DNA from 3 places in the Pontibacillus yanchengensis genome. Region 1 is predicted to be linked to each of the others. Evidence: predicted binding sites of a transcription regulator. Region 1 holds the regulator's gene; each other region holds the start of a gene.
The links. Region 1 encodes Rex, which represses fermentation and respiration genes when NADH is low (regulators of the CRP and FNR family bind a similar motif). Its sites were predicted from a motif close to TTGTGAAATATTTCACAA; they were not measured.

Region 1 (8,516 bases):
TGGGACATGCTTTTATTTGGGCTATTACGGAAAGAATGGAGAGCCTGAGGGTTGAAATAGAAATAAAGAAAACCATGTCACCATGCAAGAAGCGCAATGACGACTAGTCGTCATTGCGCTTCTTTTGCGTCCTCTTCATCATCTTGTACCCCCTTCATAAAGAAGGAAAATGGTAATGCGATTAATACCAACGCAGTTGAAACCAAAAAGGCCTCATTCAACGTTTGCAACGTAGCTTCTGTCATATTTGGCTGACCGGCGGCAATTTGCACTCTTCTTGTTTCATAGTAAACAGAGAAGAAAACAATGCCTAATGATGACGCTATTTGTCGTAGCACGTTGTTCATGGCCGACCCTTGTGCAACTAGATGTTCTGGGATAGCGTTCATCCCTGCTGTCGTAGCTGGCATGTTACTGAATCCTAATCCCATGCCTCGGACTGCATTGAGAGCTAAGATAACCCAATAAGGAGTGGATAAACCAATGAAGCCTAATCCAGTCGTAGCACTGGCTAGTATAAGTAAGCCAATCGGAATGACCCATTTTGGCCCTTTTTTATCTAATATGCGACCACCAACAGACATAAAAATACCACTCGCAGCAGCTGCTGGTAAGAATAATAAGCCAGTTAGGACTTCACTCAATCCATATACTTCTTGTATCAACAACGGAAGTAAAAAGATTCCTGAGAACAAACCAATGGATGCAGAACCAGTTACAATCGTGGAAATGGCATAGGTAGGCACCTTAAACACCGAAAGATTTAGTAACGGTTGTTGCTGTTTATCTTCAAATCGAACAAAGGCAATAATAGCTACTATACCACCTACAATTAGAGCAATGTTACTCCACTGCGTTAGTGCCTCTAGTGTTTTTCCTCTTCCAAGAGCGTATAGCACACTCCCAACTCCAGCCGTAACAAGAACAAATCCGATATAATCAAATTTTAGTTCCGGGTTCGTCTCTGTTTCTTTTAAAAATTTCGTGGATAAGATAATCCCAATAATGCCGAATGGAATATTAAATAAGAATAGAAACGGCCATGCAAAGTATTGAATAATCACGCCGCCTACCGTAGGTCCAATAGCCGGGGCAACCATTGCTGCGACGCCGTAAATGCCTACAGCTAGTCCCCGTTCATTTTTCGGAAAGGCATTAAAGATAAGCGCCATGGCAATTGGCATCATCAACCCACCTGCTATCCCTTGTATGGCTCTTGATAAGATGACCAGGCCAAGACTAGGTGATAAGGATCCTGAAATGGAACCAACCATAAATATAATAAGTCCACTAATATATACTTTCTTCTTACCAAAGCGGTCTCCTAGAAAACCAGTAAGCGGCATGGTCATCCCCATCGCTACCATAAAAATGGTTAGCATCCATCCAACACTTACTGCGTCAGAATTAAAGATCTTAATGAAACGAGGTAACGTTGGATTCAGCATACTATTATTTAAAATGACCGTAAAGGTTCCAAATAGTACAGAAACCACAACAAGCCATTTCTTTGGAAGTCTACTCATTGTATCCCCCTTCCTCTTTTATTTCGTAACTCGAAGTATTTTTCTACTATACCATAGGCCCAAATAGGAAAGATAATATAATGTTTACCCAATTTCTTATTTATATGAAAAGTATGGATAGGCTACAACAAAAGCGCAAGTGCCCGTTTAGCGACGTATGGGCTGCGACCCACACGACGTGGGTTGGTTCAATGTTACTGCGTGACGTGGGCCTACAAGATGTAGGTCAGTTCGATGTCGCTGGGCGCTGGAGCTGGATGTAGCCTCTATAACCTATTAAATTATACAAAAGCAAATTTATTATACTTTCTTACACAAAACAAAAAACTCGCAAAATGCGAGCTTTTTGGTAACACCTTTTATATTATTCTTCAGGCTCTTCCTCTACTTCTTCTTCATCCATAGGATAATGTTTCAAAAAGTAAACTAGGGCCTGCAGCTCTACTGCTAAATCAATGTGGTGAACACGTACATGGCCGGGCACATTAATTCGTGCTGGTGTGAAGTTTAAGATACCGATTACACCCGCTTCAATCATGCGATCCGCGATTGCCTGGGCAGCTTGTGCTGGTACCGTTAAAATCGCAACAGAAACGTCTTCGTTCAAGCGTTCCTCCACTTCATCAATATGATAGACAGGAACACCTCCGATATCATCGCCTATTTTCTCAGCATTGGCATCAAAAGCCATTTCTATTTTTGTATTATTATTTTTCGTGAAATTATAGTGTAGGAATGCTGTACCAAGATTCCCTACACCAATCAGGGCTACTTTCGTTGTTTCATCTTGATCTAACGTTTTACGGAAAAACGTTACTAAGTAATTCACGTTATAGCCATAGCCTTTTTTCCCAAGTGCACCAAAATAAGAGAAATCTCTTCGGATGGTGGCGGAGTCTACTTTGACAGCTTCACTCAATTCTTTAGAAGACACTCGTTGCTTCCCTTGACTATGTAAGTTATTGATAAACCGATAGTATAGTGGAAGCCTTTTGGCTGTGGCCTGGGGTATTTTATTTTGATCTAATTCCATGGGTCCTCCCCCTCGTCTTCGGGCGATCTATGATAATCACCAGATTTACCACCTGTCTTTTCTAGTAAGTACGTTTCCCCAATAATCATACCTTTATTAAGTGCTTTACACATATCATACACGGTTAATGCAGTAGCAGACGCAGATGTGAGCGCCTCCATTTCCACACCGGTACTACCTTTTGTCTTCACCTTTGATTGGATTGTTAAACGATATCCTCTCGTTTCTTCTGTCCACTCAAAGGATACATCAATCCCTTTTAACGACAATGGATGACACATGGGAATCCAATTCGATGTATTTTTTGCTGCCATAATGCCAGCTACTTGTGCTACACCCAATACGTCTCCTTTTTCTAGTTTGTTTTCTGAGATGGCATTATATATTTCTTCATCCATCAAAACACTGCTACATGCAATGGCAGTACGAACGCTATCCTGTTTCTCTGATATATCTACCATATGTGCACGACCTTGCTCATTAAAATGAGTAAACTCACCCATACCAATACCTCCTTATACCAAAAGCGCAGGCGGGGAGATTCAACTTGTGTGGATAAGATACTTAGATCTTATCTTAAAGAAAAGCGCACGCGACTTGTTCAACCCAAGGGGTAGGCGCTAGAGCTGGACATGTAAGCGCTAGAACTTATCACTTTCTTTTCTTTAAAAAAGCTAACTCGCCCAGTCTTTACCTCGTGACAAGTACAGACTCTATTCGATAAGATCAAAGTAGCCTGTTATCCATATCTATTATATGCACTAAATTGTACCAAAAAAGATTCCTATCGTATATTATTCTGACATGCATGATGAAAGCGATCACCTTGCTTCTAACGCCAAGCATAAGATACACTTAACACATTGAGGTGAACGAGCATGATTTTATTGCAAGCCAATGATATAACAAAACGCTATGGCGCTGATCTTATTTTATCTAATATTAAATTAGAAGTACACACCAATGATCGGATTGCCATTGTCGGTCGAAATGGTGCGGGTAAATCTACCCTACTAAAAATAATGGCAGGAGAACTTCCATATGAAGGCGGAGAACTCCATAAACCTAAAGAAGCTACATTAGGCTATCTCGAACAACACACAGGCCTTGAATCGGATAAAACGATTTGGGATGAAATGATTAACGTTTTCGCTCATCTCCGTGAAATGGAACAAGAATTACGCACAATGGAACAGCAAATGGCTGACCCTGATCTAATAGAAGATCAAACTCGTTATCAAAAGTTATTAAAAGATTACGATGAAAAACAATTACGTTTCAAGAATGAGGGCGGATATCGGTACGAGGCAGATATCAAAGCTGTCTTAAACGGGCTCCAATTTAAGGAGTTCGACCTTAATACAAAAATTGCGACACTAAGTGGTGGTCAAAAAACGAGACTAGCGCTAGGGAAGCTACTTTTATCCAAACCTGATATTCTCATCTTGGACGAGCCTACGAACCACCTAGATATTGATACGTTAAACTGGTTAGAGCAATATCTCCAAGGGTATGAAGGAGCCGTCGTTATCGTTTCCCACGACCGCTACTTTTTAGATAAGGTTGTGAACGTTGTCTATGAAATTTCCCGTCATTCTTCTGAAAAGTTCCTCGGAAATTATAGCAACTACCTTGATCAAAAAGCTGCTAACTATGAGCGCGACTTAAAACGATACGAGAAACATCAAGCCGAAGTGAAACGGATGGAAGACTTCATTCAAAAAAACATTGCTAGAGCGTCTACAACGAAACGTGCTCAAAGCAAGCGAAAACAGTTAGAAAAGATGGAGACAGTCGAAAAACCGATGGGGGATGAAAAGTCAGCTAAGTTTTCTTTTGATATTAATCGTCGAACTGGGAATGACGTTTTAAAAGTAAGAGACCTTACGTTCCAATATGACGACATGAACAAGCCTGTCTTTTCCAATGTAACCTTTGATTTAAATCGACTGGATCGACTTGCTCTTGTTGGCCCAAACGGAGTAGGAAAAACCACATTACTCAAAACCATCACCGACTTCATGCAAGCAAACCATGGCTCTATTCAGTACGGCGCTAACGTACAGATAGGGTACTACGACCAAGAACAAGCCAGACTTCAATCAAAAAAAGAAGTGTTACATGAATTATGGGATGAATATCCTAACATGGATGAGAAAGATGTTCGTACCGTGCTTGGTAATTTCTTATTCACAGGAGAAGACGTGCTGAAATCAGTAAATTCCCTTAGTGGTGGCGAGAAAGCTCGGCTAGCGTTAGCAAAGTTAATGCTAGAAAAGTCCAATGTTCTAGTATTAGACGAGCCTACCAACCACTTAGACTTAGATAGTAAAGAAGTATTAGAATCTGCTTTAATGGACTATCCAGGCACAATCCTATTCGTTTCTCACGACCGTTACTTCATCAACAAAATTGCGACGCAAATTTTAGAGATGCAAGGAGATTCCACAACCCTCTATCTTGGAAATTACGATTATTATGTAGAGAAAAAAGAAGAGGAACAAGAAATTGCTGAGTTTGAGCAACAATCCAATCCCGACTTACAAGAAGCCACATCTGATAACAAACTAGATTATCAACAAGACAAGGCCCAAAAACGCGAAGCAAGAAGACGACAACGCCGTATCGAAGAAATTGAAGCAGAGATTGTGGAACACGAAGCGAAGATTGAGGAAAATGACGATTTATTATGTCAGCCTGATATTTATCAAGATCATGAGAAATCCCTTGAGCTGACCGAAGAAAACAACACCTGTAAACAAAAGATTGAAACACTTATGGAAGAATGGGAGCAGCTTCAAGAAGTGGAATAATACACACTCTAGTCCACATAGTGGGCTAGGGTGTTTTTTACTGTATAGAAAAAGTTTGTGTATAACTTCATACTTTTCAGCCCAACTTCAACGCTTTGGTTCTGACACAGATGGGTATGTGGATAAATATACACATATATTCCTATGAAAACGCATATATTGTCGATTTATAGTGGTGAAAATGAATAACCACAAGTTATCCACTACTTTTTACACAATTAATCTTTGAAATAGTGGGTTTTTCACAGGTTTATACACATTATCCACATTTGTCAACAGACTTATCCACATTTATTGTACACATCCACAACCTCACAATGACAAAACTCTACAAATTCTTATCCACATAACTGTGAACAACCTGTTGAAAACTTATCCTACATAAACTGTTTGCGCTATGCATAAAGAAAAGCGCAGGCGCCCTGTTCGACCCCTACAGGCTTAAGTAAACCCTCATCTTGATATGACGGACAACCTGCCATTGCAATCTCCCAAGTTTGGTAGAAACTATATAACTTACCATCGTTATACACAAGTCAACATTTAATAATCTATTAACAATAACAATGCTGCTACTCTATAAGTAACAGCATTGTTATTCATCTATTGGGAAGCTTTACTTCTTCTAGCATACTTCTCTAGTGTTAAAGATGGATTCCCATTGAGATCCCATCCTGCTCGGTGACCTTGCTCGTAAGCAATACTACCAGCAGCTGCAATCATCGCTGCATTGTCTGTACATAAAGACAATGGAGGGATTAGCAGACTCATCCCTTCTTCTTCACTGAATTGGTCATTCAGGCGCTCGCGAAGGCCTTTATTGGCTGCTACACCACCTGCTACAATCACTTGATTCACGTTATACTGTTTAGCAGCTTTATACGTTTTCGTAGCCAGTACATCTATTACACTTGCCTGAAAGCTCGCTGCAATATCTTCATCCTTATAGGTAATCCCTTTTTGCTTTGCATTATGAAGCGTATTAATAACAGAAGATTTTAAACCACTAAAACTAAAATCAAATGACCCTTCCTCTAACCAAGAACGCGGAAAATCAATCGTGGCTTCCCCTTGATGGGCAAGCTGATCAATATGAGGGCCTCCTGGATAAGGTAGCTTTAACGTACGTGCTACCTTATCATACGCTTCACCTGCAGCATCATCTCGTGTTTCACCTATGACGTCAAACGATCCATGCTCCTCCATCAGGATAAGCTCTGTGTGCCCCCCTGAAACGACCAAGGACAGTAGTGGAAATTCAAATTCTTGCTCCAAACGATTGGCATAAATATGACCTGCAATATGATGAACCCCCACCAACGGCTTCTGATGAGCAAACGCCAACGCCTTTGCTGCATTCACACCTACTAATAGTGCTCCAACAAGACCTGGACCTTCAGTAACTGCTATCGCATCTATATCGTCCATACTCATATTCGCCTGATTAAGTGTTTCTTCTAATACCACCGTAACTTGTTCCACATGATGTCGAGAAGCAATCTCAGGAACGACCCCACCAAAGCGTTTATGGCTTTCAATTTGGGAAGCGACAACATTAGCGATAAGCTCTTTCCCATCTTTCACAATCGCTACAGCTGTTTCATCACAGCTTGTTTCAATTCCTAATACATATTGAGCTGTTTTCTCCATTATAATTTCACCCACATTACTAAAGCATCCTCATGATTATCCGTATAATAATTTTTTCGAATTCCACCTGGAACTAATCCAAATCTACGATACATCTTTTGTGCTACAACATTCGATACTCGAACTTCTAATGAAAGTTGAATAGCACCTAATTGTCTTGCATGTGTCAAAACAGCTTTAAATAAAGCATTACCTAAACGTTTCCCACGGTAACTAGGTAAGATGGCTATATTGGTCACATGAGCTTCATCAATAATCAACCACAGCCCACAGTATCCAATAATGGTGCCTTCTATCTCGATTACATAATACAAGGCATAGGGATTATCATGCAGCTCATGATCAAATGCGTCACGTGTCCATGGAGTCGCGAAGCATTGTTCTTCTATTTTTAAAATATTATCAATATCCTCATCAACCATCTTTCGAACAATCGCATTACCCATCTTTCTGTTTCTCCTGTTGGGCAGCAAGCCATTTTGATTCAGCCTCTGCTAACCGTAAGTAATTAGGAGTAAGCTCATGGACAGAACTTGGTTCACGAGAGATGGCAAGTTTCGCAATTTCTCCCGCACGAGGTAAATGTACAGGTAAATCCTGTGGACAAACAGCCTGGTCCCCAAGTTGTTCTTTAATAACAGATTGGTGAGTGGATAATTGACTACTTATAAATAAGATTGGCTTCTCATATCCACGAACTCGTTCCAACCATTCAGTTAGTAGTATATTTACCTCATCTTCTACAGGTACTAGTTCACCATCCTCAGAGGCATATAAGCTCGTATATACCATTCCCCTCCTTGCATCAAAGAAAGGACAAATATATCCATTAAAAAAATGTCCATTACGTGCGATTACTTCCAAGCTCGAGATTGCTACAATAGGAATAGTCAAAGACCATGCTAATGTTTTAGCAGTCGTTAAACCAATACGGACACCTGTAAAAGACCCAGGGCCATTTGCTACAGCAATACGATCCAAATCCTGAGGAGTCATATTGGTTTCCTTCATCAAATGATCAATGGCTGGCATTAACTGTACAGAGTGGTTTCGCTTCACATTTGTACTATATTCGGCAATCACTTCATTCTCTCTGACTAAAGCAACTCCTAACGCCTGATTAGAAGTATCTATGGCTAGTACATTCATTTCATTAACTCCTCACAAACACGATCAAAATCTTCTCCCATCGGAGACAATTCAATTTTGCGTTCTGTTTCTCCAATGTAGGATATTCGAATATCCAAACGACGTTTTGGAAGATAAGGCTCTATGAAATGTGCCCATTCTACAACAGACACTCCATCACCATGAAAATATTCATCAAAACCTATATCTTCGTCACTGTCTTCTAAGCGATATACATCTAAATGATAAAGAGGCAGACGCCCCTCATATTCCTTCACAATCGTAAAGGTAGGGCTATTCACTGTTCGCTTCACACCCAATCCTTTTGCCAACCCTTTCGTAAAGGTTGTTTTACCAGCACCCAAA
Region 2 (8,516 bases), on a different contig from region 1:
TAGGATATTATCCTTACTATGCATATGACGCAGTCTATCAGCCTGTTTACGACCTGGCAGCTGCTTACAATGTCCCGGTTGTCTTTCATACAGGAGATACATATTCGGAGCGTGGGTTACTAAAATATGCACATCCTCTCACGTTAGATGAGGTTGCTGTAGCAAGAAGAGATGTGAACTTTATGATGGCTCACCTGGGAGATCCATGGGTGCTGACGGGAGCAGAAGTGGTGTATAAGAATCCTAATATGTTTGCGGATTTATCGGGATGGGTGGTTGGCACGGATAAGACGCTAGAAGAGAAGATTCATAGTAATTACTTCGATCACGTGCGACATGCCCTTACCTTCTGTGGTCATTATGAAAAATTGCTTTTTGGATCGGATTGGCCTCTCGTTCCGATTAAAGGGTATGCTGATTTCATCGCTCATTTTATCCCTTCCAAACACGTGGAGCAGGTTTTTTATGAGAATGCAGTTAATCTTTTTCCGAAATTAAAAAAGGCAAAGAGTTCAATATGATGTGAGACGCAGGGACAGGTCCCTCGTCTCACTCTTCCGAACATGAAACGAGGAACCTGTCCCCCCATCTCACTAAAAAAAGCAGGTAGAATCCTAGCTTAATAGAATATATAATGAAAAAAGAATAAGAATGAGAACAAATAGATGGTAGAACGGATTTTAAATCCGCTACCATCTATTTTTCTGATGAAAGTTTTCTTTTGGAAGGAGGACAGCCCTATGGACTTCTTTGAACGAATGGAAGAAAAAACGGGCGTCTGTTTGAATGATGTTCAGAAACAGGCGGTAGTGCATACAGAAGGGCCGTTGCTCCTGTTGGCTTCTCCTGGCTCAGGGAAGACAACGACGCTTAATATGAAAATCGGCTATCTACTGTTAGAGAAAAAAGTGAGAGCGGATCAAATTATGGCAGTCACGTTTAGTAAAGCTTCCGCACAAGATATGTCAGATCGATTTGATTCCTTCTTTTCTGGGTTAACGGAAGATAAAGTTTATTTCTCAACGATTCATAGTTTTGCCTTTAAAGTTGTCCGTGAGTGGTTAAGGAAGAATAGACAAGATTTTTTAATCATTGAAGGAAACATTAGCGAGGAAGAATTGAAAAAAGGCTTTAATGGACCGGATATTCCACTTCATAAGCATTTTATCTTGAAGAAGTTGTTTGAAGATACGAATGGAGCGCAAATTTCTGATGATGACATGGACGAGCTGATGACATATATAAGCTATGTGAAGAACAGAATGATTAGTGGAAAGGGCCTCGAAAAAGTTCAAGTTAACGTGAAGAACGCGGCTTCCATCTTTCATTCTTATGAACAGTTTAAGAACCACCATGAAGACAGAATCCTGCTCGATTTTGATGATATGCTCACTTATTGTTATCACATTTTACTAGAAGATGAGGAAATCTTATCGAAATACCAGCGGCAGTTTGAATATATTTTGACCGATGAGAGTCAGGATAACTCGGTAGTCCAACATAAAATTGTTGAGTTATTAGCAAAACCTCATAATAATCTCTGTGTAGTGGCGGATGATGATCAGTCGATTTTTATGTGGCGAGGTTCTGATGTGAAGAACCTTTTACAGTTTGAGAAAACATTTGCCAATGCTACCGTCATGACGATGTCCCAAAACTATCGGTCTTCACAAGAAATAGTTAACACGTCTAATCAGTTCATCAAACGTAATCAAAATCGCTATCCTAAAGAAATGTTCACTGAGAACCCGTCAGCTAATTCGGTGCAAATTAAATCGATGCGTAGCTATGAGGATCAGCTAAAGTATGTCACGGAAGAAATCAAACGAAGTGGGTGGGACGAGGAGATTGCTGTCTTGTACCGAAACAATTCTTCGGCAGTGCCATTAGTAGACAAGCTCGATAAAGCTGGAATCCCTTTCTATATGAAGGATATCGATGCTAAATTCTTTAAGCACTGGATAGTCGAGGATATGCTGAACTTTATGCGTTTTTCCTACAATGATCGCCGGGTCGATATTCTAGAGAGGATTCATACGAAATTCAATGCGTATATATCCAAGCAGCAAATTGCCTTTTTAAAAAAGAAACCCACTCATACATCTGTTTTTGATACGTTGCTAGATAGCGAACTTCCTTCCTATCAGCAGAAATATATTACGAAAGCAAAGCAGCAGTTCAAAAATATTAACCAGATGGAGCCAGCCAAGGCGATTCGTACGATTCGTGAAAAGCTTGGTTACGACCGTGCTATAACGAATATGTGTGAAAAGTATGGGTTCAACGCTGAACATCTTTTCGGCATCCTTGATACTCTAGAGGAAATCGCAGAGGGACTTGGTTCCCTTAAAGGCTTTGCAGATCGCTTAAAAGAACTTGAAAAACTAATTCAGACATCAAAATATAATAAGAGTAAAAGCAAACTTACGCTCACCACTTTCCACAGCGCCAAAGGATTAGAGTTCGATAGAGTATATATGACGGATCTCGTTGATGGCGTAGTTCCCTCTAAAGATGATATGGACCGCTACCGTAATAAAGAGTATGGGCCTATGGAAGAAGCGACTCGCTTATTCTATGTTGGCATGACGAGAGCTAGGAATCATCTAGAACTCTTGAGCTACAACTATAAAGGCAATGAGCGTGTTACAGAATCAATATTTGTGCAGAACGTTCGAAAAATCGTCCAGCCTAAGAGTGCTAACGCTTCTGTAAAAGGTACACCCCATAGTTCAGATGCAAGCTTGATGCAAATGGATGATATGGACATTGGTGAAGAGGTTGTGCATAAAAAATTTGGTATAGGTGCTATCAAGGTATTTAATGGAGAACTGATTGGCATTGAGTTTGAAGAAGCTGGTTATAAAGAACTGAATGTAGGTATTTGTGTAGAGAATGGTTTGTTATGGAAGTCTGATAAGGTGACAGAAGGTTAACATGTACAAAAGAGCGCTACCCCTAAAGTGGGAGAGCGCTCTTTTTATGTAGGATTAAAGGTGCTTCACGCAACAACCACAAACCACCCCATATCCTATGGGGAGCAGTTTGTATGTCGCTAAACTTTCTTATGTCACTCATCCCCAAAAGCTTCTGGTAACATCTTAAACCCATCAATCTCGGCATCTTCATCCACTTCAATCATAATACAGCGTTTCCCTTTGTAGTTGACTTGTTTTACGAACTGCAAGTCTTGTGGGCTTATCGAGATGTTGGCTACTTTTGTGTTGATTTTTATTGATTTGGAATTGTATTTAGGGACAATGTTGCTTGCTTTTAGTTCGTAAGATTCATTGTCAGTAACGGTTTGAAAAGCACTTTTCACTTTTTCCGAATCGACAGTCTCACCGCTTTCCGTTAAGACACGCTCCACATCTCTATAGCCAAGTGTGGGAGCTTCATCTTCTTCATTTTCTTCGACGACACGGTTGATTTCTCCATAGACATTGGCAAGGGTTGAAGGATTGAGCTCATCTCCTACTACACCTCTAATAACTTCCTCAAATACCGCTTTGTCCTCTTTCGCTGTCATCGGTTCTTCACCGTTTAATACTTCTTCGATGAAATGTGGGTCAGGTTCATGTGCTTTACCTGCTGCGTAAAGAATGTGATTCACATCTGCAGTATGATTTGTGAAGGTAGGAAAAAGAAAGCCTCCCATTGGGGTGTTCAGGTCAATGACCGGATCCACATCGATGTTGTACTTGAACTCTTTCTCTACATAATCAAAAAGCCATTCTTTTTTAGGTTCCTGCGTTTTATTAACGCTACAAAGAATAAAGGGATGGGAATAAACGGTGTCTCGTTCACTTTCCTCTGCTTCTTCGTTCCTACGTTTCGTTGGCTTTAAATATTCGGCTCGGATGAAGGTGATAACAACATCCTTTTCATAAGGCTGGTCCTGGATCATTTTTTCGGTCATGTGAAGCATTTGTTGCTTCCAATCCTCGACATCGCTGCTTAGAAGCCCTTTATGTAAAATAAGTTGTGTGTGGTTTTCGGCTTCACGTTGAAATTTTAGTTCAAATAGTTTCTCATCTAATTGACCAGTCAGAACCTTTTTAAAATTATTCATAAATAGCTCTTGTTGATCTCTGTCGAGCATTTCAAAGGGCTGACTTTGATGGTGAAAAATCTCAGTCGTTTCTTTCATAATATATACATTAAAGATGTCAGATATCTTCATTAAATCATGGTCCACTTTCATTTGCTTGCGAATGCCGGCAATATCTTTTTTGTCCATCAATCGTCCACTCCTATGCTGCTTAGGTTAATATATTCGCTTCATGATTCTTTTATTTTAACATATGGTCGAATCTATCTTAGAGGATTATGGTCCACATTATATCTATTAATTGAAATTAGTAGAAAAGGGCTCTTTCTAAAGGAAAGGAGCTATATAATGTTTTTTAAAGCATGAAATGGTAGATAAATCAATCTGAAATTTCCGGGGTAACGCTTTCAAATTCTATATATGGACATTTTGTTACATTCATTGCTTGTAGAAACATATAGAGCTACACTTAAATGTGAAATGTTTCACAATATTAAAATGGGCGGTGGTCCGATTGGAACAAGAAGCAATCAATAAAGTGATACATGCGGCCAAGCGAAAAAAGATTATGTTGGATGAAACACCTCAACAATATATAGTGCGTGCGGCATTAGCCGGAGTCTATATAGGTTTTGCGGTGGTGTTGTCTTTTACATTGGCTCAGCCATTTTTTGAGCAGCATGCGGCATCGACTTATTTCATAAATGCCATATTCTTTGGAGTTGCCTTTTGCTTGATTGTGTATGGTGACTCTGAACTATTTACCTCGAACACACTATATATGACAGTTTCTTCTCTTACTAAAGAGACGAGTTGGTTCGATACGTTAAAAGTGTGGACCTATTGTTATGCTGGAAATGTAATTGGGTTACTATTTTTTGCAGGAATGATTTATTTTACTGGTCTCTTTCAATCCATTGTTCCTGAGGACTCATTCCTCATCAGTATTGCTGAAAAAAAGATGAACCTACCAACCTCCATGTTGTTTACACGCGCCATTTTAGCGAATTGGCTCGTTTGCTTAGCTATTTGGATTCCTTTGCATGTGAAAGATGATGTTTCTAAAATTATGCTGATGATATTAATTGTATTTACCTTCTTTATTTCTGGCTATGAGCACAGCATTGCTAATATTGGATTGTTCTCTATAGCACTGTCCTCCCCACATACAGCAATGGTTAGTATGGAGGGATTTGTTCATAATATTGTTCCGGTTACCTTAGGAAATGTCGTTGGTGGGGGCTTTTTCGTTGGTGCGACATACGTCTATTTAAATACCAAAAAATCAGTTGTATTTCAGCTCGATAAAGTTCACGCTTTTGAAGAGAAAAAACATTTATAATCTAAGCAAGTAAAAGGTGGTGGCTCTTGCATGTCTAGATCCAGTGCCTTTCTTTATCGAGTACCTGTCAAAGACTGAGGCGACAATCTCAAGGGTGACGGGTATTTTTATGATATGCACACTTTTTTAATCATAAATAAAGGATTCCCCTATAAAAGAGAAATCCCGTTATATGTTTAGTTGTTCTGCTCTGGCTGTTGAGATTTGCGGGCTTTTTTTGCTTTTTCTTTGTGGGCTTTATTAGCAGCTGCACTTCCGAATTCTTCACCAAACTCTGTATCTGCTTTCTTCGGATCGAAGCCTTTTTTATGTTTTTGCTCTGCGTCGTTTTTCTTCGTTTTCTTTGCCATATGAATACCTCCTTGTTATCTGTTTTAGTATGGGAAGTGGTTAAATATTTTATTCTGAAGAAGCGATTGGCAATAAAGGCTTCTATATGGTTTCTCTCCATTTCAAAATCAAATCTTTGACTTATATATCTAAGCGTATTATATTAGTTGATGGGTCAAAAATTGATGCATCAATTAATTGACAAGGAGGGAATTCATTGACTAATTCCTATCAAGAACAACAGAAGATTATTCTTCAACTAAATGATATTTATAAGCAAATGAGCCCTAAGTTTGAGCGCTGTACTGGTATTAGTCAGTCTCGATTAGAGCTTTTGCATAAGTTGATGGAAGTAGACGAAATCAATCAGACCGCGCTAAAGCAACAGGTTCATATAGATAGTGCCGCTGTGACAAGGCACTTGAAGCAACTCGAAGAAAAAGGGATTGTTTCCCGTCGGAAAAGCTCTGAAGATAACCGGATTACGTTTGTTAAGTTAACAGGTGAAGGCCGGAAGAAGATCGAGTGGTATTGCAAGGAAAAAGAAGATTTTATTTCTAAAGTCTTTGACGGATTCACGGAAGAAGAACGTACGGTTTTGACCGAGTTATTAAGCAAAGTTCAATACAATGTAAATAAGATAGAAAACTAATATTCATAAAAAGGGGAATGCAACATGACACAAGCTACAGTAAACGATTTTAATCACATCATCACGGGTCGTCGTTCGATTCGGAACTATGACCCTTCCGTAAAAATAAGTAGGGAAGAAATGGAAGAAATTCTAAGCGAGGCAACACTTGCTCCATCTTCAGTAAATTTACAGCCATGGCGTTTCGTAGTTATTGATAGCGAAGAAGGGAAAGAGACGCTTAAACCATTAGCGATGTTTAACCAGACACAAGTAGAAACGTCCGCTGCCATGGTGGCAGTTTTTGTTGATATGAACAGTACAGAATATCTAGAAACAATCTACAACCAAGCAGTTGATGAGGGTAAAATGCCTGCTGAAGTAAGGGACCGTCAAGTACCTGCCATTCAAGGTCTGATTGAGCAATTAACAGAAGAGCAGTACCGTGAAATGAATGTCATTGACGCTGGTTTGGTGTCTATGCAATTTATGCTAGCAGCTCGTGCACATGGTTATGATACCAACCCAATTGGTGGTTTCGAGAAGGACAAAATCGCAGAAGCCCTCGATTTGGATAAAGAACGTTACCACCCTATTATGTTACTTTCTATTGGAAAAGCAGCAGAAGACGGTTATGAATCCGTACGCTTACCAGTTGATACGGTTACAGAGTGGAAATAAACCATTAGAAAAGAGGAATGACAATGATCATCACGCATGCACATTTTCAAATCGATCCAACAAAAGAACAAGAATTCTTAGAAGAAATTCGTTCCCTTATTGAGAAATCAAGAGTAGAAGAGGGGAATATATCGTATAATCTTATGAAAGATATCGAAAAGGAAAACACGTACACGATGGTCGAAGTGTGGGAAGACCAAGAATCTGTTGAGCGACATGGTAACAGCAGTCATTTTACAGCTTTTGTTGAAAAAGCTCCGCAGTTCTTAACAGCGCCACTTCAAATTGAATCGTATGAAGGACAGAAGTTGGAAAGATAAAATAAATTAGGAAAGGCATTTGAAATAATTTTGGGTACCTTTTCTATGCTCCATCATAAGAAAAGCAGGAAGCCTAGGGAGCTCCTGCTTTTTTGATGTATAGCGTACTATAAACGCTGCGTCACCCATGTACTGTGAGCAGCAGTTTGTACATCGCTAAGCGGGCGCCCCGAGCTTCTGTTCCACGTAAAGCAAGTATGAAATGTTAGCGGTGAAGAAGATCAACGTAGCTTTGGAGGAGTAACTAGAAAAGGTACATACTGTAGGTTCTTCTCGTATAAGAAAGAACAAATGGACTGCTTCGACATTAGTCCATTTGTTCTTTAAATTTGGTTCGTCCTAGCTTCACTTTACCACCTGTTTGAATCGTTACTTCTACATTGAGTGACTCAATTGTGTTTTCTGTAAGCCAATCTTGTTCACCCAGATTTTGTTCTTTAAATTCTTTTGGAAACTTTTTAAATAGTTTATACCCTAGATGGTAAATGTCTGCTTGCTTCTCTACAGCTTTCATATAAGTAGAACGAATCTCACCTTCAATGGCTTTTTCTGCTTTCTCTTTGACCTTTTCAACGGGTATATTTTTAGGATTCTCAATTATCATTCCTGTAAGAGTAACCTTTATTGTAAAGTGTGGGATGCCACCGTTTAGCTCAGGTGTAATGTCAACTTTAGGATCATTAGCTACAAATGAAAGATATGGAGATCCATCTGTTTTCAAAAAAACAGTTGATCTCTGAGTGGATGGTTGCATCCATCGGATTCCCTTCATTTCATCAAGTGTAAAGGTGCCCTTTAATGAGTTAAAATCCATAACTGCTAACCCAGACCATTCCTGTATTGGATGAGGATTGCTATCTCTTTGCCATTGAATTGTATTTAAATCAATGATAGGGAAGACCACCATATTTCCTGGTTCATACTTCTCAATTAAAAATTCCCGTATTGTTTTTGGTCTTACAAAAGAAAATTGTTTATAAACATTTAAAGGGTTATTTTCCTTAGAGTAATATGGGGATAAATCTAAAATAGGCTTTCCCTGAAACAATTCTGCGAGATCGGTTGTAGTACCATACATCCAGGTGGCACTACGTGTTTCAGCATATCTGTTTAATACATCCATCACATCTTCCACCAATCCCTTTTTCTCAAGGGCCTTGG
Region 3 (8,516 bases), on a different contig from region 1:
AAACTTCACTCGCAATTTACTTAAAATCGTAAAGGTAGCTCGATGGGAAAAGTACCTCTCCAAATATCGACCAAATGCTCTCATAAACCCAGATAACTTTAAAAAGGCAATCATGATAGAAAGCGTATAAAATGGAGGTTTCAGTGCTGCTTTTGAAATCAAATATCCACTGGCTGCAAACAGAGCAACTGCTGTCAAACCTGCAATAACTCCAAATAGCACAGAAAGAATAACATCTCTCTTCTCTGTCACAATTTCTTTGATGACATACTGTAAATCCTTCATAGCGTTACGCTCCTCTTTTGCACATCGACCATATCTTGATACACGCTTGTTGTTTGTAGGAGTTCCTCATGTGTGCCTTTAGCAACAATTGTTCCTTGTTCCATTACCCAAATTTCATCTGCTTGACGTATAGTATGCAGACGATGAGCAACTGTAACCATAGTTGCTTGCTTAGATAAGGTTTGAATAGACTGCTGCAATATCTGTTCCGTAAAGAGGTCAAGTCCAGTTGTAGGTTCATCAAATATGATAAAGGACGGCTTCTTTAAAAAAGCCCTTGCCAAAGCGACTCTCTGTTTCTCTCCACCTGAAAGTCCTCTGCCTCCTTCACCAACTATGGTGTCATACCCTTGAGCGAGCCCATTTACAAACCCTGAAATTCCAGCCTGTTGCCCTGCTTCCTCTATTTCATTTCTGGTAACATCTTTTTTACTACCTAACGCTATATTTTCAGCTAATGTCCCAGAGAAAATATAGGGATGTTGTGATATATAACTTATTTGCCCTAACCACTCTTCTTCTTGATACTCATTCAATGAGGCATCATTCACTTTTAATTCACCTGAAGTTGGGGGGAGCAACCCTGCCAATAGGTGTAACAGGGTCGTTTTCCCAGCCCCGGTTTTTCCAACTATAGCTATTTGTTTGTACGCTGGAATCTCAGCCGTGACAGGATGTAACTCAAACTCATCTTCCTCGTACTGATAACCAACATGATCGAGCATAATATGAGGTGGTTCTGTTAAGTGATGAAGGGGTTTATTCCCCCAATTTACAGGCTGAATGTCCTGTTGCAATTCTTCATTAACTTTATTAGCCGCTCCCATACTTCCTCTACCCGTATGAAACGCACTTCCTAAATCCTTAAGAGCTAAATAAAATTCTGGAGCCAGTACCAAAATAAAGAATGCAGGAACAAACGTAATATTTTCAAACACAACTAACTGCAATCCAATCTCTAAAGCAATAATACCGATACTTAGCATGGATATTAGCTCAAGCATTAAGGAAGAAACAAAGGCCACTTTTAACACTTCCATTGTGGCATCCCTGAAGTCTAAGCTGCTTTGTTCTATAGACTCTTTTTTTTGGTTACTTCTTCCGAATAGTTTTAACGTTGTCAGCCCTTGTAAAGTATCTAAAAAATGGCCCGAGAATATTGCCATTTTATCCATTTGCTCCTCTGATTTTTTCTTTGTCATAATACCAATTATGGCATAGAAAAGTGGTATAAAAGGCGCAGTGACCATCATAATAACGGCAGATGGAAAATGCTGAATGGCTACCACAATTAAAATACTTAAGGGAACGATTGTAGATTGAATTACTTGAGGAGCATACTTACTAAAATAGCTATCCAATTCATCAACCGAATCCATGGTTACACTAACTTTATGACCAGATTGCCCTGCAATGGAAGCTTGTAAAGGATTAGAAGAGAATTTCTCAAACAACTTTTCTCTAAACTTCCTTTTCATAGTCGTGGCCATCTTAACGCCTATCCATCCATTAAAATAGGTAAAACCAACTCTTGCTAAAAGTGCAATCGCAAGCCAAACGGCCAAGGGTATAATTTTTTCAAATAAAGCTTGTTGTAAAAAAACTAAATCCACAATCTTTACTATCAAATAAGCTTGAGCAATGACACTCAAGGCTAATCCACTAGAGCTTACTATTAGCCATATCCGTGACCCTTTCTGCTCTTTAGCCAACTTTTTTAAATCGTTCATAAGACATTCCCCTTAAATAAAACCTTAATAAATATCGGTTTCTAGGCAAGCTTTTGTGAAACATTTCACATTGAATATATAATTTTATTTTATTCCATATCTATACCTTATGACAAGTAAACCAACCTATCCAGTGTTTTTATTATTAGGAAAAGATTTAACGCTATTCTTTAATGGAGTAGAGATTCTAATTCCCTTTATTTATAGAATAAGAAAATTATTTATTCTATAAACGTTACTATCTTTTTATCAAACCCTTCCAATAAGCTAGACTTCTAACTCTATTCTTAAAAAATGAGTAATAGAGTAATGCATCATTTATTCTTCAAATATTATATCCATCCAACCCTCTTAATTTTAATGACATAACTTGTATTAAGTGTCAGACATCAAAATCTTTCTGATGCTTGCATGAATTAAAATAAAGGTGGAGATGAATTTATGGGTAAGCGCAATCGAAAAAAATGTAAGAAAAAAGAGTTTGATTATGAATTTGACTATGATTACGATCATAAGGAACATGATGGTAAGAAAACCCATGATGACTTTAAAGGCAAAAAGCATGGTTGCCTACAAACTCAATATCCAGTACAAATTTCTCTTGGATATGTAGATAACGGTGCAATCGCTATTAAGGATAGTAACGCTTCCGATAATCCTTATAATAGTGCAGTTTCTCAAGACGAAAGCAATGCCTCTGATAATCCTTATAATAGCGCAGTTGCTCAAGAAGATAGTGAAGCTAAAAACAAAAAAGAAGAATAGTCCTTCCCTTGAATCCCCACATTTTTGTGGGGATAACGTCTTTTTATTAGAATGAAGAAAGGTTGGATAAGTAAAGTGTGCAGAGATAAGGAAGAAAAATATAATAAAAAGAAATTGAAACGCAAACTAAAGAAAGAACTTTTAAAAGAATTAAAAGAAGAAATTCTAGAAAATAAGGACGAGGAAGCACCAAATATTCCGCTACAAGTAAATGTAGACAAAGAACCAAAATATTGCAACAAATATTCAAAATGTAAACGCAAGGATAAAACATCTTATGATGGACCACTTGAGATAAATATTTATCTCAATGTTACTCAGGAACAAAATCCAGAACAAATATCACTTGGTCATATAGAACAATCAGCTATTGGAATTAAGGACAGCAATGCTGTCGAGAAACCTGTGAATAGCTCTATCGCGCAAGAAAAAAGCTATGCCTCAGACAATCCAACTGAAAGCAGCGTTGCCCAAAAAGGCAATGCTTCAAAAAACCCTAAGTACAGTGACGTGGAACAAAGTAAGTAGGTTTAAATTGCGACGTAGTAAGATGAGCGAATTAAACTCGCTCATCTTTTAATATTTGCTAAGGTGCAAATGGAACAAAATAACGGAACATGAAGGCCAGAAACGCATAGATTGAGATCGTTCCTGCACTAGCGAAATGAAGCAAAATAAAAATGATTTTCCTATACCCTTCTACAAAAAACGAGTAAATGAGCCCAAACAAAGGATTCACTATTAATACAGGTAATGCAATAGCAATATATACTTTCGATGCTGTATACACAAAATCAGAATCTGTGTTTGAGAAAAACTCTAAATCGATCAATAAAACCGAGAGTACAACAAACGTAAAAATGAGAGACCAAAACGATACCTTCAATGGTTGCTTAAAAAATCTTTTCATTGTAATCTCCTTTACATTTTCAATCGATGCTATTGTTATATTCTACCATATTATTCAGAACAATATCTTTTCAAAAACATAAATGGACTACCGTATAACTTGACCTTTTTCATGAAAGAACCTTAAGCTTAATATATTCTAATTGAATTTCAGGAGGTAGAACCATGAGATATACTGTCATAACAGGGGCTAGTTCAGGAATAGGCTATGAATCTGCTTTAGCTTTTGCAGAACGAGGGAAAAATTTAATTCTTATTGCACGAAGGGAACATAAATTAGAGGATTTGAAAGCTGAAATCCGTCAACATAACGCTGAGATTGACGTTGTCGTTGAACCAACAGACCTATCCATTATGGAAAACGTTTATGCCATCTACGAAAAGTTAAAAGTGTATGAGATTGATACTTGGATAAATAATGCCGGATTCGGGGTGAAATCACCTGTTGCTGACCAAGACTTAGACAAAGTGGAGAACATGATTCTATTGAATACACAAGCACTCACTATTCTCTCAACCCTCTACGTCCGTGATTATACCAATGTGGAAGGTTCACAGCTTATTAATGTAGCTTCTAGCGGAGGATACAGTATTTTACCAAATGCGGTTACATACACAGCTACGAAATTTTTTGTCAGTTCGTTTACAGAAGGGCTTGCAGAAGAGTTAGCATCAAAAGGCGCAAGCTTACAAGCGAAAATTTTAGCTCCTGGAATTACGGAAACCGAATTTGCGAAACGTGCTCTTGATACAGATAAGTTTGATTATAAAGAAAGGATGCCAAATTTCCATACAGCAAAAGAAATGGCACAATTTATGCTGCAACTTTACGATAGTGATAAAACACTTGGTCTGGTTGATGAAAAAACGTATGAATTTGAATTGAAAGACCCTGTATTCACGAACCTAAAATATATTCGTTAGGGTTCTGTTATATGTTCGTCTTGCAGCTGTTAGCTTATGTAAACATTATCTTTGAATGAGTAGATAAGAAGGATTACACTTATCTATAGAAAATCATGGAAGGGATGATTTGAAATGGGACAAGAAATTTCAGGAAAAATCGCTTATATTACAGGAGCAGGTAGTGGTATTGGACGAGCTACAGCTCTTAAATTTGCAAAAGAAGGCATTCATGTAGGATTAATTGCCAGAACGGAAAGTAAATTGAAAGCAGTTCAAGAAGAAGCTCAAGCTCTTGGGGTAAATGCTAGTATTGCTGTAACAGACATTGCAAACATGGAAGAAGTAAATGAATCCATATCCAAATTAGAGAAAGACTTAGGTCCTGCTGATATTCTAATCAATAACGCCGGCATAGGTGCCCACGGCTCCCTTTTAGAAATGGATCCAGAAGAATGGAAACATACATTCGAAGTAAATGTGTTTGGAACTTACCACGTTACCAGAGCGGTGTTACCTCAGCTTATTGAAAAAGATAAGGGTGATATTATTAATATCTCCTCCAGCAACGGATTAAAAGGAACAGCAGGTTCGTCTGCTTATAGCGGTTCGAAATTTGCAATCCAAGGCATGACCGAAGCGCTCATGCAAGAAGTACGTAAAAATAACATTCGCGTTTTCACCCTCAACCCTAGCCTCGTAGCAACGGAAATGGCATTTGGGGAAGATGTCGATGAGCAAAACAAAGAAAAGTTTATGCAACCAGAAGATCTAGCCGAATATATGGTATCTCAATTAAAATTACATCAACGGATCTTTATAAAAACATCCTTACAATGGGCGACCAACCCTTTCTAAGAACAAAAGCGCAAGCGCCCGATTTAGCGACGTATATGCTGGACTGAGCCGTAGGAGATAAAGGAAACAAGAAAACGTGCGTGATTCGATGTTAACTTATCGTACGGAGGCGAGGGAAGCATACTAGTCGCTGGGCGCTGGACGTGGCTACTTCACCTTTTTCAGTTATACACAAGCATTGAATTTTATAATTTCCTAGACACGAACAAATCAGGGTGCCATGTTGATAAAACACAAAACATTAGCAACGCCTCGGCGTTTTTCACCAAATAGACCAGTGGGATAAGAAAAGAAAGAGTTAGGTGCTGGATTTAGACAAGGTAAATAAAAGGTGTCAGAACTAAGTACTCTGACACCTCTTACATTAAATACTTCTCCATTCGAATATCTGCCCACATTTTGTCTTGCCAATAAGTAAAGTCTTCTAAGCGAGCTATTTCTTGATAGCCAAGCTTATGATATAACTTCTGAGCTTGCGTATTAAATTCAAAAACCCCTAATTCGATTCGCTTTAATCCTTGTTTCTTAATTTGGTCTTCTATGTATTGCATTGCTTTTACGCCTATCCTCTTACCTCTTCCTTCCTGTTCACCGATTGTAATGCCAATCCATGCTGTTTCAGGTTCTTTTTTATACAAATGTCCAGGGTCTACCATATAGTTCATTTCACCAATTAACATACCGTCATGATAGATTAAATAGATATGATGATTCTCTAGACGCTTGCTAAGGTCTTCCTTCGTTAAGAACGTAACATTCTCAAGTTCCTCTTTATTTTTGTGCGGACGAGTAAAAGGAATTAAAAAAGGATTGCTTTCCCATCTATTAAAGGCTTCAACAATAGGTAATGTTGGTTCTGTTAACAGAATAAATTGAGTAGTCAAAGCTGACTCCTTTCTATTTTATAAGTTTCATACTTGTTTCTTCATAAGTACATTTCCTATCCAAACGTGTATCCATCAAACACTTCTAACCCTTTTTCGTTCAACACACGTTCCACAACTTGCGGGCGAATTGGACTCTTCTCAAAAACTTCCTTACAAGAAATCATGATATTGTCTCCAGCAATTTCAGCTAATTGATCGTGGGAAACACTATATACTACCTTACCAAGGTTCGCCCACACCATGGCTCCAGAACACATAACGCAAGGCTCACAACTTGTGTAAAGGGTGTAATCACTTAAATCAAACACATTATGCTCAGAGCAAAAATCTCTTATAAGCCCAATTTCAGCATGGTAGGTAGGGTCAGAATGAGAGTGAACTTTGTTTTCCCCAACTTTCACGACCTCTTCCCCCTTAACTAAAATAGCTCCAAAGGGTTCATTGCCTTCTCTTCTAGACTTCAAAGCATAATCAATCGCTTTCTCCATGAAGTATTCATCATGTCTATCCATGTTACGACCTCCACATAAATTAAATCTAACTTCATTTACCTACTATTAAAAAGGGCCTCCTGCTCTTCCCATACCTTTCTGTGCTTCTGTTTTTCTCTCTGCATCTTCCATATCCTGTTCCATTTCTTCTTCTGTTTTACCTTCCCATTTCCTCGGAGGTTTTATATTTTTCTTCTTATAATCTCGATACTTAACGATTCCAATGACTAAAGCCGCACCTCCTACAGAAATTAGAGGGATTAGACTTCCCATTTCGATTCACTTCCTTCTTCATGAAAAAATAGTTCTTTTAGTATTTTCAAATTAGAAAATACTACTCACACAGCTTTTTCTACAAAAGGAATTGATTTATCCGTTAATGCGAATCCTTTTGAGAGTTTTTGTAACCATCCTTCTTTTTCTAACGTTTTCAGAGCCTTCATAGCATCTTTCTCTAGCCATTGATCAAGAACACCAAATTGAGAAGTGTAATGTAATTTCTCTGTCCTAATTTTGTTGCTCGTTTTACCAATTAACACTTGAGTAATAACATGTGCAGGATAGAGACCAGCATAATCATGGATTAATTGAAGCATTTGTTCCACCTCTCCCCAATATAAGGAATGATTATTAACCTTCATGAATTCTTCTTGCCTAGATATTTTATTTTGTTCGAGATATTCTTCTAACTGTTTCTCATATTCTGTCAGTAGTCTTCCTATATCTTGATTCAATAATTGCTCCCAATTATCAATAGTTTTTAAGACATGAACATTAGGTAACTCTATTTGACTGAACCAAAGCAGATAAGATTCGTCTTCATGATTAGGTATGGTGATTTTATTTAATTGCGTAAAGATTTCTACAAACGGACTGAAAGGAATATCACCTGTTTGCTTAGGTATTTTGTTTATTTGTTCCAATAAATCACAAACAGACTTCCATTTGTACTGAAATGGTTTTAACGTTAGTTGTATGGATCGAATTCGTTTCAGTTTGTCTAGTAATGAGTCATTCTTCTCAACAATCTCATTAAATTGCCTTTCTATTGTATTAACACGTTTTCTTACTTTCTCTAAATCAAATTCTTCATTTAACTGTAGAGCATCCTCTTCGTAATAGAAAAAAAACTGATAATCACATATGTCACAATGTAATTCCATCACTCGCTTTTCTGAATGTACAATAAGGTCTTTTTGATGATTACAAGTTGATCCACTAGACCATAACCAATGCATTGGTATCGAGCGAAAAGGCCGCATTACAATTTCAACTCTATGTCTCCAAAATGCAATATCTTCAGGGTATTTTAGCTGTGATAACAAATTTAATTTGTTCATCTTTTCAACAGCTTGAACTTCTTCCTTTTTGGATTGTGCAAATGTAACCAAAGAATGAGACTGGAATCGACTTTCAAGGTAAGCAATCCAATTCTCTCTTGAGTATTTTGCTAATTTGGCACAGAAAATATATTGATTTATAAGGGACTGGATAAGAGGCTCTAACTTGTCATTAGATAATGTATTAATCTTTGTTTCGAAAACATATTCCTGATGAATTGGTACACCGTGTTCATTTGAGAAGGTTTTAAAAAGAAATAATTCAGGTTTCACAAGGCCCCCAAGGTACAAATCACCTTCTTTGCTTATCAACAGTGGGAGTACACTTGCTCCCTGTAAACCTAAAAA

Region 2: the regulator Rex is predicted to act here: its motif matches at 4,525-4,542, upstream of GLW08_RS15140 (formate/nitrite transporter family protein).
Region 3: the regulator Rex is predicted to act here: its motif matches at 2,069-2,086, upstream of cydD (thiol reductant ABC exporter subunit CydD).

Annotation. Positions count from the first base shown of each region.
Region 1 covers NZ_WMEU01000009.1:1,229-9,744, reverse strand. The annotation lists gene GLW08_RS19090 (GNAT family N-acetyltransferase) at 1-48, shown strand, start outside; gene GLW08_RS19085 (MDR family MFS transporter) at 111-1,526, opposite strand; gene GLW08_RS19080 (redox-sensing transcriptional repressor Rex) at 1,891-2,559, opposite strand; gene moaC (cyclic pyranopterin monophosphate synthase MoaC) at 2,550-3,062, opposite strand; gene abc-f (ribosomal protection-like ABC-F family protein) at 3,438-5,372, shown strand; gene tsaD (tRNA (adenosine(37)-N6)-threonylcarbamoyltransferase complex transferase subunit TsaD) at 5,976-7,022, opposite strand; gene rimI (ribosomal protein S18-alanine N-acetyltransferase) at 7,022-7,468, opposite strand; gene tsaB (tRNA (adenosine(37)-N6)-threonylcarbamoyltransferase complex dimerization subunit type 1 TsaB) at 7,461-8,171, opposite strand; gene tsaE (tRNA (adenosine(37)-N6)-threonylcarbamoyltransferase complex ATPase subunit type 1 TsaE) at 8,168-8,516, opposite strand, start outside.
Region 2 covers NZ_WMEU01000005.1:80,243-88,758, forward strand. The annotation lists gene GLW08_RS15125 (amidohydrolase family protein) at 1-521, shown strand, start outside; gene GLW08_RS15130 (ATP-dependent helicase) at 741-2,936, shown strand; gene GLW08_RS15135 (DUF4317 domain-containing protein) at 3,071-4,240, opposite strand; gene GLW08_RS15140 (formate/nitrite transporter family protein) at 4,566-5,393, shown strand; gene GLW08_RS21675 (hypothetical protein) at 5,570-5,743, opposite strand; gene GLW08_RS15145 (MarR family winged helix-turn-helix transcriptional regulator) at 5,941-6,375, shown strand; gene GLW08_RS15150 (nitroreductase family protein) at 6,400-7,035, shown strand; gene GLW08_RS15155 (putative quinol monooxygenase) at 7,059-7,355, shown strand; gene GLW08_RS15160 (Ger(x)C family spore germination protein) at 7,663-8,516, opposite strand, start outside.
Region 3 covers NZ_WMEU01000006.1:47,719-56,234, reverse strand. The annotation lists gene cydC (thiol reductant ABC exporter subunit CydC) at 1-285, opposite strand, end outside; gene cydD (thiol reductant ABC exporter subunit CydD) at 282-2,015, opposite strand; gene GLW08_RS16595 (hypothetical protein) at 2,457-2,780, shown strand; gene GLW08_RS16590 (hypothetical protein) at 2,856-3,308, shown strand; gene GLW08_RS16585 (hypothetical protein) at 3,367-3,690, opposite strand; gene GLW08_RS16580 (SDR family NAD(P)-dependent oxidoreductase) at 3,855-4,613, shown strand; gene GLW08_RS16575 (3-ketoacyl-ACP reductase) at 4,728-5,450, shown strand; gene GLW08_RS16570 (GNAT family N-acetyltransferase) at 5,810-6,334, opposite strand; gene GLW08_RS16565 (nucleoside deaminase) at 6,391-6,849, opposite strand; gene GLW08_RS16560 (hypothetical protein) at 6,895-7,101, opposite strand; gene GLW08_RS16555 (RQC-minor-2 family DNA-binding protein) at 7,167-8,516, opposite strand, start outside.